DNA from 4 places in the Anoxybacillus sp. LAT27 genome. Region 1 is predicted to be linked to each of the others. Evidence: riboswitches for the same ligand, from Rfam matches in the RefSeq annotation. Region 1 holds a riboswitch; each other region holds the start of a gene.
What was found. A riboswitch is a leader RNA that binds a small molecule or an ion and turns the genes downstream of it on or off. The one in region 1 is predicted to bind S-adenosylmethionine.
Positions count from the first base shown of each region.

Region 1 (4,142 bases):
TTCCATTTTTCAAGCGTTGCTTGTTGTTCTGGAGTGAATGTCACAACGCGAATCGGTGCTAAATCAACACCGTTTTCTTTTAAGCCGAGTTCGACCGTCCCTTTAGGCACTTCTCTCTTTTCGACATATTGTTGAATGACCGTATATAGCGCCACATCGACATTTTTTAACATCGATGTCACAACCGCTTTTTCCGCATAAAAATATTGGTCGCTGTCGACACCGATCGCATATTTTTTATTCATCTCCGCTTCGCGCAATACGCCAACACCTGTAAACCCTGCTGCTGCGTACAACACGTCGGCACCGTTTCCGATCATTTGTTTCGCGATTTGTGCCCCAAGTTTATCATCACCGAAATTGCCGGCATACACTTCTTGCACGCTTGCTTCTGGCTTCACCGCTTTTACCCCTTGAATAAAGCCGTTTGCAAATTTGCGAATTAATGGCACATCCGCTCCGCCAACAAAGCCAACGTTGTTCGTTTTCGTCAACATGCCAGCGACGACGCCCGCTAAAAAGCTTCCTTCATCTTCTTTAAACGTAATCGAAGTGATGTTTGGCAAATCAGACACCGCATCAATTAATATAAATTGCTGTTTCGGATATTTTTTCGCGACTTTTTCTAAATCTTGTTGCACCATAAACCCAAGTCCGATGACGAGATCGTTTCCAGCTTCAACAAGTTCCGTTAGCCCTTTTTCATACGTTCCCGTTTCTTTTAACTCGCGATAGTCAAAAAAGACGCCAAGTTCATCACGCGCTTTCATCAATCCTTTAAACGCCGAATCGCTAAACGATTGATCACCGAGTCCGACGTCCGACAACATAATGCCCACTTTTATTCGCTCTTTCGGTTGAAAGGAACTCGTTTGTGAACACCCCGCGGCAACGAGTAAAACGATTGCCACGATGAGTGAAAATACTTTTTTCATAAAATTTCCTCATCTCCTTACTATTCAATTAAATCTCACTTCATTTATTATATCGACATCGTTCGACGTTTTGTTTACTTTTTATATATAAAAATTTTGTAAAGTTGTTCGTATGACAACAATCGACTATAATGGAAGCACAACGAATTTATAATTGAGGTGATCGTCATGTCGAAAGAAAGTTCGTTTGATATCGTGTCAAAAGTCGATTTGTCGGAAGTCACAAACGCCGTCAACATCGCGTTAAAAGAAATTCAAAACCGCTACGACTTTAAAGGGAGCAAAAGCGACATTTCGCTTGAAAAAGATGAGCTTATTCTCATTTCTGACGATGAATTTAAGCTTGAACAACTGAAAGATGTGCTCATCGGCAAACTTATTAAACGTGGCGTCCCTACAAAAAACATTCAATACGGAAAAGTGGAAGCTGCGTCTGGCGGAACGGTGCGCCAGCGTGCGAAACTCGTTCAAGGCATCGACAAAGACAACGCGAAAAAAATTAACACAATCATTAAAAATACAGGGTTAAAAGTAAAAAGTCAAATTCAAGAAGACCAAATTCGCGTCAGCGGCAAAAGTAAAGACGATTTGCAAAAAGTAATCGCCGCGATTCGCGAAGCAGATTTACCGATCGACGTCCAATTCGTCAACTACCGTTAAGAAGGCGCGCTGCCTTCTTTTTCTTTTCTAATTAAAAATAGTTGAATATTTCTAAAAAATCAGTTACATTTATGAGTAACTTCATACAACATCTTATCGAGAGAAGGGGAGGGACTGGCCCGATGAACCTTCAGCAACCTGACGATCGTCAAGGTGCTAAGTCCAGCAAGCGATTCGCTTGGAAGATAAGAAGGAGCGCGTCACGTCTTCTTCTTATGAGGAAGACTTTTTTACTTTAAACGGAGAAATGGAGGAATGGACGTGGGATTGTTAAATGACTTAAAAGAACGCATCGTCATCGCGGACGGAGCGATGGGCACGTTATTATATGCACACGGCATCGATCGTTGTTTTGAAGAATTAAACGTCACAAAACCTGAAGAAATCGTTCATATTCATGAAGCGTATATTGATGCAGGTGCTGAAATCATTCAAACGAACACATACGGCGCGAACTACGTCAAACTGGCGCGTTACGGGCTACAAGATGACGTAAAAAAAATAAACGAAGCAGCGGTCAGTCTTGCGAAACAAGCCGCAAAAGGACGCGCCTACGTGCTCGGTACGATCGGAGGATTGCGCAGCACAAACAAAAGTGCGATTTCCCTTGAAGAAGTGAAACGAACGTTTCGTGAACAGCTGTACGTCTTGTTAAACGAAAATGTTGATGGGCTTTTACTTGAAACGTATTACGATTTTGAAGAATTGCAAACTGTTCTGTCCATCGCTCGCCAAGAAACGACGTTGCCGATCATCGCCCACGTCACATTGCACGACATTGGCGTCTTACAACATGGCATGCCGCTTGCCGAGGCGCTGTATCAACTCGAACAGCTTGGCGCCGATGTCGTCGGCTTAAACTGCCATCTCGGTCCGTACCATATGTTACGCTCGCTTGAAGAAGTGCCGATTCCATCGCGCGCCTTTTTATCTGTATACCCAAACGCAAGCTTGCCGCAATATCGCGACGGGCGATTCGTTTACGAAACGAGCGAACAATATTTTGAAGAAACCGCTCGGGCGTTTCGCGATCAAGGGGTGCGCCTCATCGGCGGCTGTTGCGGCACAACGCCAAAACATATTGCCGCCATCGCTCGCGCCCTTTCTGACCGCACACCTGTATATGAAAAGGAAGTCAAACAGCGGCATACAATCACCGTTCAAGAAGCGGAACAAACATCTGCACCTTCCCTAGCTGACATCGCGCGCATGCGTCGGTCAATTATCGTCGAGCTTGACCCGCCGAAAAAACTCGGCTTAACGAAATTTTTAGAAGGCGCAAAAGCGTTAAAAGAAGCACATATTGATGCGCTAACGCTCGCCGACAACTCGCTGGCGACACCACGCATTAGCAATGTCGCTGTCGGAACGATCGTCAAACAACAACTGAACATGCGCCCGCTCATTCACATTACATGCCGCGATCGCAACTTAATCGGCCTACAGTCGCATTTAATGGGGCTTCATACGCTCGGCATGACCGATGTGCTTGCTTTAACCGGCGATCCATCGAAAGTCGGCGACTTTCCGGGGGCAACGTCCGTATACGATTTATCGTCATTTGACCTTATTTCGTTAATTCGGCAATTTAACGAAGGGCTTTCGTATTCGGGCAAACCGCTCGGACAAAAAACGAACTTTTCGATCGCCGCTGCCTTTAACCCGAACGTGCGCCATTTAGATAAAGCGGTGAAACGGCTCGAGAAAAAAATTGAATGTGGTGCCCATTATTTTTTAACACAACCGCTTTATAGCGAAAAACAAATTGAAGACGTCTATGAAGCGACAAAGCATTTATCAACACCGATTTACATCGGCATTATGCCTTTGACAAGCGCGCGCAACGCCGACTTTTTACACCATGAAGTGCCGGGCATTACATTGTCTGATGACATTCGCGCTCGCATGGCCGCTTGTGCCAACGACCCGATTCAAGCAACAAAAGAAGGATTGGCAATCGCCAAATCGCTTATCGACGCAGCATTCGATTTATTCCAAGGCATTTATTTAATTACACCGTTTTTACGCTACGACATGACAGTCGAACTCGTTCGCTACATTCATGAAAAAGAACGGCTCGCAAAAGAAAGGACGGTTTACTATGGCTAGTTTATTTGCACAGCTTGAGAAAAAAATTTTAATTATTGACGGCGCGATGGGGACGATGATTCAAGCGGCCAATTTAACGGCGGACGATTTTGGCGGGGAAGCGTACGAAGGATGTAACGAATATTTAACGCTCACCGCCCCTCATGTCATCTCACATATTCACGAAGCATATTTCGCCGCAGGGGCGGACATCGTTGAAACAAATACGTTTGGCGCGACCCGCATCGTCTTAGACGAATACAACCTCGGGCATTTAGCGCTTGAATTAAATATTGAAGCAGCGAAACTCGCCAAACGAGCGGCTGAAAAATATACAACGAGCGATCACCCTCGCTTCGTTGCCGGTTCGATGGGTCCGACGACAAAAACGCTATCTGTCACAGGCGGAGCGACATTTGCCGAACTCATTTCTTCCTATGAAGAACAAGCGCGCGGTTT
Region 1 covers NZ_JAIWYK010000064.1:65,959-70,100, reverse strand. Annotated here, with positions in the region: gene LD028_RS04815 (BMP family lipoprotein) at 1-935, opposite strand, end outside; gene LD028_RS04810 (YajQ family cyclic di-GMP-binding protein) at 1,104-1,595, shown strand; SAM riboswitch class I at 1,686-1,787, shown strand; gene LD028_RS04805 (bifunctional homocysteine S-methyltransferase/methylenetetrahydrofolate reductase) at 1,857-3,704, shown strand; gene metH (methionine synthase) at 3,697-4,142, shown strand, end outside.

Region 2 (4,142 bases), on a different contig from region 1:
TAAATGGAATAAGCAAAATAATTAAAATAATAAACGGTATAGAACGAAAAATGTTGACGAACGATGCGATCACACCGTTAATAAAACGATTTTCCCATATGTTTCCCTTAGACGTTAAAAACAACAACAATCCGAGTAAAATACCAAGCACAAACGTTGCGACAACGGAGACGGCGGTCATATACAACGTTTCCGTCGTGGCTGCCCATATTTTATCCCAAACGACGTTCGGAAATAGTTCATTGAACATTCGCCAACACCTCCACTTCAACTTCTTGCTGGCGAATAAAAGCGAGCGCTCGCTCAATCTCCTCATTCGCACCGTCTAAATGAATGAACAACACCCCGTATGCTCCGTGATGTGTCTGCGAAATTTTCCCTTGTAAAATATTTATATTTAAATCGAATTGACGAATGAGTTGTGTGATGAGCGGTTGCTCAGCTGCTTCACCAACGAATGTCAGTTGAACAACTTTACCATTCGGATATCGTTCAAGAAGATGCAACATCGCTTCTTTCGTTTCTTCCGGCTCTGTCACTTGCTGGACAAATCGTTTTGTAATCGGCTGTTCTGGCTTGCGGAATACGTGAAGCACTTCGCCCATTTCGACAATTTTTCCGTTTTCCATGACCGCAACGCGATCACAAATTTTACGAATCACGTGCATCTCGTGTGTAATTAATACGATCGTTAAACCGAGACGTTTATTAATATCAACAAGCAAGTCTAAAATTGAGTCGGTCGTTTGCGGATCAAGCGCCGATGTTGCTTCATCGCATAACAGCACTTTCGGATTGTTCGCTAATGCGCGCGCAATGCCAACGCGTTGCTTTTGTCCGCCGCTCAGTTGCGATGGATACGCATTTTCTCTCCCTTGCAAACCGACGAGTTGAATAAGTTCATCGACACGCTTCATCCGTTCTTCTTTCGGCACGCCAGCAATTTCTAACGGAAAAGCAATATTTTCGCGCACGGTTCGTGACCAAAGCAAATTAAAATGTTGAAAAATCATGCCGATTTGTTGGCGCGCTTGGCGTAACTGCTTCCCGCTAATTTTCCCCATATCTTTCCCATCAACAATCACTTCACCGCTCGTCGGCTTTTCTAATCCGTTCAATAACCGAATGAGCGAGCTTTTCCCTGCTCCACTATAGCCGATAATACCGAAAATTTCTCCTTGTTCGATATGCAAATTCACATGATCGACTGCCGTTACATTCCCACTTGCTGCTTTATACACTTTCGTTACGTTTGATAAAGTAATCATGTTGTCACCTTCCTTCCATGAAAAAAGCCTTTCTGCTCAAGAGAACAGAAAGGCGTAATGATCCATTCTGTCTCTTATCTCTCAAAGCAAACGCTTTGTGTGAATTGGCACCATTTCAGCAGCGCTGACGGTTGCCGGGTTTCATCGGGCACATCCCTCCACCTCTCTTGATAAGAGCGCTTTTAAACGCTTTATTCAGTTAACGTTTTAATACGTTCAAGGATATTTTTAAACTACGAAAGTGAGTATATCATCGAAAGAAGGACGGTGTCAACGAAAAATAATAAAAAATTTTTTGATATAGATAAACGTGCTAGCTATATACAGCTAACACGCTACACTTCCGAATACATCGACCGTACCCCTGTCGCCGCTTCAATCGCCTGCTCTAAGTCTTCGATTAAATCGTCCACGTTTTCAATACCGACCGATAAACGAATCATATCTTCTGTTACGCCGGATGCTTTCAAATCTTCTGAACTTAACTGTTGATGCGTTGTACTTGCAGGATGAATAATTAAACTTTTTGCATCGCCGACGTTTGCCACATGTGACCAAAGCTTAACGTTGTTAATTAACGTAGCCCCTGCTTCACGGCCACCTTGAATGCCAAAGACAACGACTGCCCCTGCCCCTTTCGGCATATATTTTTTCGCTAGCTCTTTCGCTGGATGGTTGTCATGTTCAGGATACAACACCCAATTGACGACCGGATGGTTGTCCAAATACTCGACGATTTTTCTCGTGTTTGCAATATGTTCTTTCATGCGGACATGCAACGTCTCCAGCCCTAAATTAAACTGAAATGCATTGAACGGGCTAATCGCCGGTCCTAAGTCACGTAACAACTGCACGCGTGCTTTGACGATATACGCCGCCGCACCGATGTCTGCGTATACGAGATTATGGTAACTTGGATCTGGCGTCGTAAACGCTGGAAACTTCGGCGAATTCCAATCAAATTTTCCACCATCGACAATGATACCACCTAACGTCGTTCCGTTACCAAGCAACCATTTCGTTGCCGAATGAACGACGATATCTGCTCCATGCTCGATTGGCCTGCAAAGGTACGGAGTTGCAAACGTGTTGTCAATAATCAACGGAATGCCTGCTTCATGCGCAATTTCCGCAACCGCCTCAATGTCTAACACATGCAGGCTTGGGTTGCCAATTGTTTCGGCAAAAATCGCTTTCGTTTTTGGTGTAATTGCCGCACGGAAATTTTCTGGATCAGACGGATCGACAAAATGCGTCGTAATGCCGTATTTCGGCAACGTATTCGCAAACAAATTGTACGTTCCTCCATATAACGTCGAAGCAGAAACAATATCATCTCCCGCTTGAGCAACGTTTAAAATCGCCATTGTAATCGCCGCCATGCCGCTCGCGACCGCTAAAGCCCCGACACCACCTTCAAGCTTAGCCACTCGTTCTTCAAATACAGTCACTGTCGGGTTATGAATGCGCGTATAAATGTATCCCGCTTCCTTTAGCGCAAATAAATTGGCCGCATGTTCTGTGTTATCAAACAAGTATGCATTCGACTGATAAATAGGCACTGCACGTGCTTTCGTTACTGGATCCGTTTGCAATCCGCCATGAACAGCAATCGTTTCAAATTTCATCGTTTCTCCCCCTAACCTAATGATCGAATATTTTGAATTTTAACACGATAAAATACGTTCGTCAACGAACAACATCATACGGCTTGGCAAGGAAAAAGATCGACTCTAACAATAAAATGTGACGAAACGATGCTGTGACGGACAATTCGTTTAATCGCAGTTGTTGCTGCAGTTTTAAAGACCCTTGCAATAGCGACATAATTGCCTGTGCCGAACCACGAATCGTAATGACTCGCTCTCCATCTACCTCTTCTACGCGACGAATCCCTTCTTTCGATATGCACAATAATACTTCTCGACTCTCCCATTGTAGTTGAATATATAAACAATCATTTGGCAAAATCGGCGCTAACATGTTCATTTAACCGCCCCCCGTCCCATATTTCTCATATCCATTGTTTCCATATAAATGCGAGTAGTTCCTGCTATAAACGCTCGACAAATGTCTCGTTCCCTCGTCAATTTCCCAAGAAATATGTCGAAAGCTGGCTTTATTCAGCCAGCTTTCGCAACGTTTCGTATAAATATGGAACAGAATGAAAAGCATATATTTTTTGTACAAGTTTATCATGTTGAAAAATAAGTAAACATGGAACGCTTTCAATATGCCATTCAACTGCTTTGTCTGGGACATAGTTTAAATCTTGACGCTCAAATGTAATAGATGGCAATAACTGCTCAAGTACATCAACCATTCGACTTGCCACTTGACATGTTCCACATAATGGCGTGTACATATAGACAACTTTCACAACGATCACACAACTTTCTATAAATATTGTGCGTGTACATCGATGTTTGCACTTAATAACACGACCGCAATATGATGCTTCGGGGCTGCTGCGACTTCACGATACATTTTATCAACATATAAGTGCTCTGCATGCGGAAACTCTCGACGGAGTTGACGACGTAATTTCTCCCCCGCTTCATCGGAATCGACTAAAATGTACACCTCTTTATCGTACAAAGCATCAATTAATTCATCAAGTTTAGCGGTACCGAGCGTTCCGTTTGTACATATAATTTCAACTGGCTCACTAATGATGCTTTCGATTTTTCGTTTATCTGAGCGCCCTTCGACAATAATCACTTTTTCTACCTCAACAATCGCCATCGTCATCACCTTGTACATTCATTTATGTATATTATATTCTTGATCGCACACTTTTTCTCCTTTTATCCAATACAAAAGGACAGCGATGTCGCTGCCCTTAACACCAACCACCTTCTGTATCACAATCGA
Region 2 covers NZ_JAIWYK010000423.1:27,432-31,573, forward strand. Annotated here, with positions in the region: gene LD028_RS11740 (methionine ABC transporter permease) at 1-250, opposite strand, end outside; gene LD028_RS11745 (methionine ABC transporter ATP-binding protein) at 240-1,268, opposite strand; SAM riboswitch class I at 1,340-1,445, opposite strand; gene LD028_RS11750 (O-acetylhomoserine aminocarboxypropyltransferase/cysteine synthase family protein) at 1,604-2,896, opposite strand; gene LD028_RS11755 (hypothetical protein) at 2,958-3,257, opposite strand; gene LD028_RS11760 (thioredoxin family protein) at 3,388-3,657, opposite strand; gene LD028_RS11765 (toprim domain-containing protein) at 3,666-4,013, opposite strand; gene LD028_RS11770 (YusG family protein) at 4,111-4,142, opposite strand, start outside.
Region 2: another riboswitch for S-adenosylmethionine. It lies ahead of LD028_RS11745 (methionine ABC transporter ATP-binding protein); the one in region 1 lies ahead of LD028_RS04805 (bifunctional homocysteine S-methyltransferase/methylenetetrahydrofolate reductase).

Region 3 (4,142 bases), on a different contig from region 1:
AGGTCTAAAATCCGCCAATCAATACTATAACAAACAAATGAGCCACTACCGCAAAGTAGCGAAACAGATGAATGGACTCGATTGGACAAAACGAATGAGCAAAATGACAGAAAAACGAAATCGCATCGTGGAAAACTTTATGCACCAAGCGAGTGCCTTTGTCATGAAACATGCGTTGTCTTTAGACTGCGATACGATTGTGGTGGGGATGAATAAAGATTGGAAGCGTGAAGTCCATCTCGGAAAGCGCACAAATCAAGCGTTCGTTCACATCCCGTATCAAACGTTTCTTCATCAGTTGCAGTACAAAGCAGCACAGCATGGGATTCGTGTCATCGTGACAGAAGAAAGCTATACATCGAAATGCAGTTTTTTAGACATGGAAGAAATCAAAAAGCAAAAGCAATACAAAGGAACGCGCATCAAGCGAGGACTGTTTCAATCTGAAAATGGAATACTGATTAACGCAGATGTCAACGGGGCATACAACATCATGAGAAAAGTATTCCCAAAGGCGTTCGCCAATGGGATAGCGGGTGTGGGGTTACACCCAATCCGAGTACATGTCGCTTAAACGACGTGGACGGATAAACAATTTTATTAAAATCTTTATCATTATTCTATGATTTTAATAAAATTGATAACCTAATGAGAGAACGAGAGGAGGAAGAGGAATGAAGCGTATATCAAGTAAAGAAGTGTATGAAAGAACGTTGCAGTTATTAACAGAACGTGGGGTAACGATTCCAGCCATTGCTGAGATTGTATATGAAATGCAAAGTCCGTATAATAAAAATTTAACGATGGCAGAATGTATCGAAAGTGTAGAAAAAGTGTTACAAAAACGCGAAGTACAACATGCGATTTTAGTTGGTATTGAGCTTGATAAACTAGCAGAAAACGGCATGTTGTCAGAGCCGCTTCAAACGATTGTCGAAACGGATGAAGGGCTGTTTGGCGTCGATGAAACGTTAGCGTTAGGGGCGGTACTCGGATACGGAAGCATTGCGGTGACGACATTTGGTCATCTCGATAAAAATAAAGTCGGAATCATTAAGCAGCTTGATACGAAACGTGGCAAAGGCGTGCATACGTTTTTAGACGATTTAGTCGCAAGCATTGCCGCAAGCGCCTCTGGTCGCCTTGCGCACAACTTGCGCGACGAGGAAGAAGCTGCGTTGAATGCGTAAAAAAAGCCGTAAATCCGCATGGGTTTACGGTTTTTTTACGGAAAAATGTGAAATATAAACGGCTTGCTTATTATGCGAATGAAGCCCTCAAAAAGCTTTAGGGGCTACGGTGTTTCTTTTTGCTGTTTTAACAAATCGCGAATTTCTGTGAGTAGTTGTTGTTCTTTTGTCATCGTTGGTGCGGTTTGTTTCGTTTCTTCTTGTTTTTTGATTCGCTCGTGCAAGTTGTTTAAAAGTTTGACAAATAGAAAAATCGAAAAGGCGATAACTAAAAAGTCAACGACGTTTTGAAGAAACACCCCGTATTTCACTTCCGCTTTGCCGACTTTCCAAGATAACCCGCTAAAATCAATGCCACCTAAAATAAGACCAACGAGCGGCATAATGATGTCGTTGACGAGAGAAGAAACGATTTTCCCGAACGCCCCGCCGATAATGACCCCGACAGCTAAGTCGATGACGTTGCCTCGTACTGCGAATTTTTTAAATTCGTTCCACATCGGCATGCCTCCTTTTGTTCATACTTTACCATACCCCCATTCTATTTGTCGATTTTTGCATGCGAGGCGCATGGTCGGGCAGTTGTGCATAACATGACGATGAATATGAAAAAAGAGGTGGGAACATGTATTACGTGTATCCAATGTATCCAATGTATCCATATCCGATCATGCCTTATCCGCTTCCGCGGGAATATACGAAAGATTACGGACCGAACCCGTTTGTCATTCAAATTGAAGAAGCGACGAAACGAAACAATATGTTCCGTACGACGTTATGGACAGGTCCGCATTTACAAGTGACGTTAATGAGCTTGCGTGTCGGGGAGGATATTGGTTTAGAAATTCATCCGGGCGTGGATCAACTTTTACGTATTGAACAAGGCGAAGGCATCGTGCGGATGGGAAAAAGGAAAAATGAATGGACGTTTGAACGACGAGTGGGCGACGGTTCTGCTATTTTTGTCCCTGCAGGAACGTGGCATAATGTAATAAACATTGGAAACGTTCCGCTAAAATTGTATTCCATTTATGCGCCGCCACAACATCCAGCCGGCACCGTCCATCCGACAAAAGCTGATGCTCTTGCGGCGGAATGAGAGAAAAGACTTGGGGGAAGCCCTCACGTGTTGGAAAAGGATAAAAAATAGTTGCAATTTTTCGGAAAATAAGATACATTAATTAAAAATCAGAAAATTCAATATCGTTTTGCGTTCTTATCAAGAGAAGGGGAGGGACTGGCCCGATGAACCTTCAGCAACCAGCCGAAAGCGGTCAGGTGCTAAATCCAGCGAATTGGCGTTCAATTCGGAAGATAAGAAGAAGCGACTGTAAAAGCCTTCTTCTTTGAAGGCTTTTATTTTTTTAGAAAGGAAGAGAGCGAATGAGTCATGTGGAAACGATATTAGCGCAAATTGGCAATCGAAGCGAGACGGTGACAGGGACGGTCAATCCGCCTGTCTATTTTTCAACAGCGTATCGGCATGAAGGGATCGGACAGTCGACAGGGTACGATTACATTCGGACAGGAAACCCGACGAGACATATTGTCGAGGAGGCGATTGCGCAGTTAGAAGAAGGGGATCAAGGGTTTGCATGTAGCTCAGGCATGGCGGCGATTCAAACGTTGTTTGCGTTGTTTGAAAGCGGCGATCATTTCCTCGTTTCAGCCGATTTATATGGCGGAACGTATCGGCTATTTGAAAAAGGGTGGAAGAAATACGGTTTGTCGTTTACATACGTCGATTTTCGCGATCTCGATGCGGTAAAGGCGCATGTGACGGACAAAACGAAAGCGATTTTTTTAGAAACGCCGACAAATCCGCTTATGCAAGAGGCGGATATTGAAGCGGTGGCAACGTTTGCGAAGCAATATGGGTTGCTTCTTATTGTTGATAATACGTTTTACACCCCTGTGTTACAAAGGCCATTAACGAAAGGGGCGGACATCGTCATTCATAGCGCAACGAAATATTTAGGCGGGCATAACGACGTGCTTGCCGGGCTCATTGTTGCCAAAGGAAAAGAGCTATGCGAGCAACTCGCGATGTATCATAACGCGATTGGGGCGGTGTTATCACCGTTTGATTCATGGCTGTTAATTCGCGGCATGAAGACGCTTGCGCTGCGCATGCGTCAGCACGAACAAAACGCGAAAGCCATTTATGAATTTTTAACACAACACGAAGATGTGACGGATGTGTTATATCCGGGGAGAGGCGGCATGTTGTCGTTTCGCGTGCGCGATGAAAAATGGGTGAATGCCTTCTTACGAAGTTTAAAACTGATTACGTTTGCGGAAAGTTTAGGCGGTGTCGAAAGTTTTATTACGTATCCCGCGACGCAAACGCATATGGATATTCCAGAGGATATTCGTATCGCCAACGGGGTATGTAATCGTTTGTTACGTTTTTCGGTCGGCATTGAATACGATGATGATTTAATTGCTGATTTAGCACAAGCGTTTCAGCGTATGAAAGAGGTGTAAAAAATGGATGTACAAACAAAGCTCGTTCACAATCAATGGCAGATTGATACGCAAACGGGCGCAGTGAGTGTCCCGATTCATCATGCATCGACGTTTCATCAGTTTGATTTTGATACGTTTGGCAAGTACGATTATAGCCGTTCTGGTAACCCGACGCGTGAGGCGCTTGAGGAAACAATTGCGGAACTGGAGGGGGGCGTCAGCGGTTTTGCGTTCGCATCGGGCATGGCGGCCATTTCTACGGCATTTTTATTATTGTCAAAAGGCGATCACGTGTTGGTTACCGATGACGTATATGGTGGAACGTACCGCATCATCACGGATGTATTGAGCCGATTTGGCATTGAATATACGTTTGTTGATATGACTGATTTAGATGCGGTGGCACGTCATATTCGCCCAAACACGAAAGTCATTTATATGGAAACGCCGTCCAATCCGCTTTTGAAAATTACAGATATTCGT
Region 3 covers NZ_JAIWYK010000440.1:1,467-5,608, reverse strand. Annotated here, with positions in the region: gene LD028_RS13940 (RNA-guided endonuclease InsQ/TnpB family protein) at 1-574, shown strand, start outside; gene LD028_RS13935 (phosphatidylglycerophosphatase A family protein) at 675-1,190, shown strand; gene mscL (large conductance mechanosensitive channel protein MscL) at 1,295-1,690, opposite strand; gene LD028_RS13925 (cupin domain-containing protein) at 1,816-2,289, shown strand; SAM riboswitch class I at 2,404-2,511, shown strand; gene LD028_RS13920 (methionine biosynthesis PLP-dependent protein) at 2,574-3,677, shown strand; gene metC (cystathionine beta-lyase) at 3,681-4,142, shown strand, end outside.
Region 3: another riboswitch for S-adenosylmethionine. It lies ahead of LD028_RS13920 (methionine biosynthesis PLP-dependent protein); the one in region 1 lies ahead of LD028_RS04805 (bifunctional homocysteine S-methyltransferase/methylenetetrahydrofolate reductase).

Region 4 (4,142 bases), on a different contig from region 1:
AAATGACCCCCGCACACGTCGTTTCATCGAGCGAACATAGCCCGGTCGTTTCTCCCGCTTGTAAATATACATGCTCATCCATCAATTTAAACAAATGAAGTTTGCTATATTCACAAACGACATCGCCGTTTCGATGGACGATATACATCGTATTCGTTATGTTGTCCGCCACTTTTTTCGCGACCGATCCACCGACGATATGCACATGATACGTGCGGGCAAGTTCGGAAAGAAACGCTTTCGTTTGTTCGCCGTTTTCATCGGCAATATGAGCAAGTCTCGTTAAATCGTAACCTGTCGTCCATAGTTCAGGTAAAACGACGACATCGGCTTCTTTCGCGATTTGTTCCATGTAGCGCACGACTGTTTGTTTATTTTTTTCCGGTGCTCCAAACGCAATGTCCATTTGTACGCAAGCGATATTCATCTCATTCACCTCAAAAAAATTTTCTTTACATTTTGATTTTTACGATATATGATTCTTGACTAGAATTTCAACCTTTTTGTGAAGTAGGTGTGAAAAATGAAAACATTTCCGCAATCGAACTTGTTACAGCAACTTCCGAAGCAATTTTTTGCTTCGCTCGTGCAAAAAGTGAACGCAGTCATTGCCGAAGGGTATGATGTCATTAATCTCGGACAAGGAAATCCAGATCAGCCGACACCAGCGCACATTGTAAGCGCGATGCAACAGGCGGTAGCAAAGCCTATGTATCATAAATATTCACCATTTCGCGGCTATTCGTTTTTGAAAGAAGCAGTCGCGACGTTTTATAAACGCGAGTATGGCGTGACGATTGATCCTGAAAAAGAAGTCGCTATTTTGTTTGGCGGAAAAGCAGGGCTCGTTGAAATGCCGCTTTGTTTATTAAATCCGGGCGATGTTGTGCTCGTTCCTGATCCCGGTTATCCAGACTATTGGTCGGGGGTCGTGCTTGCGCGGGCGCGCATGGAAATGATGCCGCTACGGGCGGAGAATGGCTTTTTACCTAATTACGAGGAGCTAAACAAAGATGTCGTTCGCAAGGCGAAACTGATGTTTTTAAACTATCCGAACAATCCGACCGGCGCAACCGCAACGAAACCGTTTTTTCAACAAACCGTTTCGTTTGCTGAAAAACATCGTATCGGTGTTGTACACGATTTCGCATACGGAGCGATCGGCTTTGACGGGAAAAAGCCAGTAAGCTTTTTACAAGTCGAAGGGTCAAAAGACGTTGGTATTGAAATTTATACGTTCTCAAAAACGTACAATATGGCAGGATGGCGCGTCGGTTTTGCGGTCGGTAACGAAAGCATGATCGAAGCGATCAACGTGTTGCAAGATCATCTATACGTCAGCATGTTCGGGGCGATTCAAGAAGCGGCAGCAGTCGCACTACTTGATTCGCAACAATGCGTCGCCGAGCTTGTCGCGACGTATGAAGCAAGAAGAAACACGTTCGTTCATGCATTGCGTGACATCGGCTGGAATGTGCAAGCGCCAGCAGGTTCGTTTTTCGCTTGGCTTCCGGTGCCAAACGGCTATACGTCGGAAACGTTTGCTGACCTTTTGCTTCAAAAAGCGCACGTGGCGGTCGCTCCGGGCATTGGGTTTGGCGAACATGGGGAAGGTTATGTGCGCACAGGGCTGCTCACAAGCGAAGCAAGACTTCAAGAAGCAGCGGAACGCATCGGGCGATTGCAACTTTTTTAAAAAATCGTTGACAAAATCGGCATGTGCTGTCATAATTCGAATTAAATTTATGAAAAACGAACTGTTCGAAAAATTTTATACATTGCGAATTCTTATCAAGAGTAGGTGGAGGGACGAGCCCGATGAAGCCCGGCAACCGACTTAACAAGTGTTAAGCACGGTGCTAATTCTCGCAGCAGTGAGCTGAGAGATAAGAAGAGACGAACAATTAGCCTCTTCTTATGAAGAGGTTTTTTATTTGTAAAGGAGTGATACGATGATTACCGCAACATATTTGATTCATGATGACAAAGACTTAGTGAAAAAAGCAGAAGGGATTGCGCTTGGGCTAACTGTCGGGTCGTGGACCGATTTGCCGCAGCTTGAACAAGAACAATTGAAAAAACATAAAGGGATCGTTCAGTCCATTGAAGAGCTAGAGGAAGACGAGCGTGTCAATACGTTTTTTGGAAAACGACTGAAACGCGCACTCGTGCGCATTTCGTATCCGAGCGTCAATTTTAGCGCCGATTTTCCAGCGATTTTGACGACGACGTTTGGAAAATTGTCGCTTGACGGAACGATTAAACTTGTTGATTTAACGTTTTCTGACGAACTGAAGCGTGCGTTTCCGGGCCCGCGCTTTGGCATTGACGGCATACGCGAAAAGCTTGGGGTTTTTGACCGTCCGCTTGTGATGAGCATTTTTAAAGCGGTCATTGGGCGTGATTTACAATACGTTACGGAACAATTAAAACTACAAGCGCTCGGTGGGGTCGATCTCGTGAAAGACGATGAAATTTTATTTGACAATGACTTAACGCCATTTGAAAAGCGCATTGTCGCAGGAAAACAAGCGCTACAAGAGGTGTACGAACAAACAGGGCATCGAACGTTATATGCGGTCAATTTAACAGGTAAAACGTTTGAACTAAAAGACAAAGCGAAGCGTGCGGCGGAGCTAGGGACGGACGTGTTGTTGTTTAACGTGTTTACATACGGACTTGACGTGTTGCAGGCGCTTCGTGAAGACGATGACATTCGCTTGCCGATTATGGCACATCCGTCGTTTAGCGGCGCGATCGCCTCATCGCACGTATATGGAGTTAGCTATGCGCTTCTTCTTGGGAAATTATTGCGCATGGCCGGGGCGGACTTTTCGCTTTTCCCATCACCGTATGGAAGCGTCGCGCTTGCAAAACAACAGACGGTTGCGATTCGCGAGGAATTAACGAAAGAAGAACCGTTTTTACGCACATTCCCTGTGCCATCCGCCGGCATTCATCCGGGGCTTGTGCCGCTTTTAGTGAGCGATTTTGGCATCGACTCCGTCATTAACGCAGGCGGCGGAGTGCATGGTCATCCGAGCGGGGCAATTGGTGGCGGGCAAGCGTTTCGTGCCGCAGTTGATGCGGTGCTTGCTGGTCGTTCGCTTCATGATGCGGCAAAAGAACACGAACCGTTACAACAAGCGCTTGATTTATGGGGGAGCGCTTGATGAAGTCAATTGTTTTTTGTGACTTTGATGGAACGATTACGTTAAACGACAACATTATTGCGCTCATGAAACAGTTCGCTCCGCCCGAGTGGGAAGCCATCAAAGATGACGTGCTTGCGCAAAGATGTTCCGTACAACAAGGTGTCGGACGCATGTTTTCGCTGTTGCCGACGACGCTAAAAGAAGACATCGTGCAATTTTTGCTTGACACCGCCCGCATTCGCGACGGATTTTCCGACTTTGTCGCATTTACGAACGAACGGCAAATTCCGCTTTATATCGTGAGCGGCGGCATCGATTTTTTCGTTTATCCGCTGTTAGACGGACTTGTTGAAAAAGAGCGCATTTTTTGTAACAGCGCTGACTTTAGCGGAGAAACGATTCGAATTACGTGGCCGTATGCGTGCGATGAACATTGCGAAAATGAATGCGGGTGCTGCAAGCCGTCGCTTCTTCGTAAACTCGCGCCAAAAGGGGCAAAAACGATTGTGATTGGCGATTCCATTACCGATTTAGCGGCGGCGAAACTAGCCGATCACGTCATCGCGCGCGACTTTTTGCTTGAAAAATGCCGGGAGCTTCATTTGCCACATACACCGTTTACGACGTTTTATGATGTCATCGATGCGTTACAAGAAAGCGAGGTGATCGTGTGAGACAAAAAAAATGGGAAGAGCTTGCGGAAGTGAAACGAGAACTAGCGGCGCGCGATTGGTTTATGGGAACGAGCGGCAATTTGTCGCTAAAGGTGAGCGATGAGCCGCTTACGTTTCTTGTGACCGCTAGCGGAAAAGATAAACGAAAAGAAACGGCAGAAGACTTTTTACTCGTCGGCGCGGACGGACAGCCAGCCGAAGCGACGCATTTAAAGCCGTCAGCTGAGACGCTTCTTCACGTGAACATTTACAATAAAACGAACGCTGGTTGTGTGCTTCATGTCCATACCGTTGACAACAATATCATTTCCGA
Region 4 covers NZ_JAIWYK010000065.1:20,867-25,008, reverse strand. Annotated here, with positions in the region: gene LD028_RS05065 (carbon-nitrogen family hydrolase) at 1-427, opposite strand, end outside; gene LD028_RS05060 (pyridoxal phosphate-dependent aminotransferase) at 524-1,696, shown strand; SAM riboswitch class I at 1,786-1,893, shown strand; gene mtnW (2,3-diketo-5-methylthiopentyl-1-phosphate enolase) at 1,953-3,173, shown strand; gene LD028_RS05050 (2-hydroxy-3-keto-5-methylthiopentenyl-1-phosphate phosphatase) at 3,173-3,829, shown strand; gene LD028_RS05045 (methylthioribulose 1-phosphate dehydratase) at 3,826-4,142, shown strand, end outside.
Region 4: another riboswitch for S-adenosylmethionine. It lies ahead of mtnW (2,3-diketo-5-methylthiopentyl-1-phosphate enolase); the one in region 1 lies ahead of LD028_RS04805 (bifunctional homocysteine S-methyltransferase/methylenetetrahydrofolate reductase).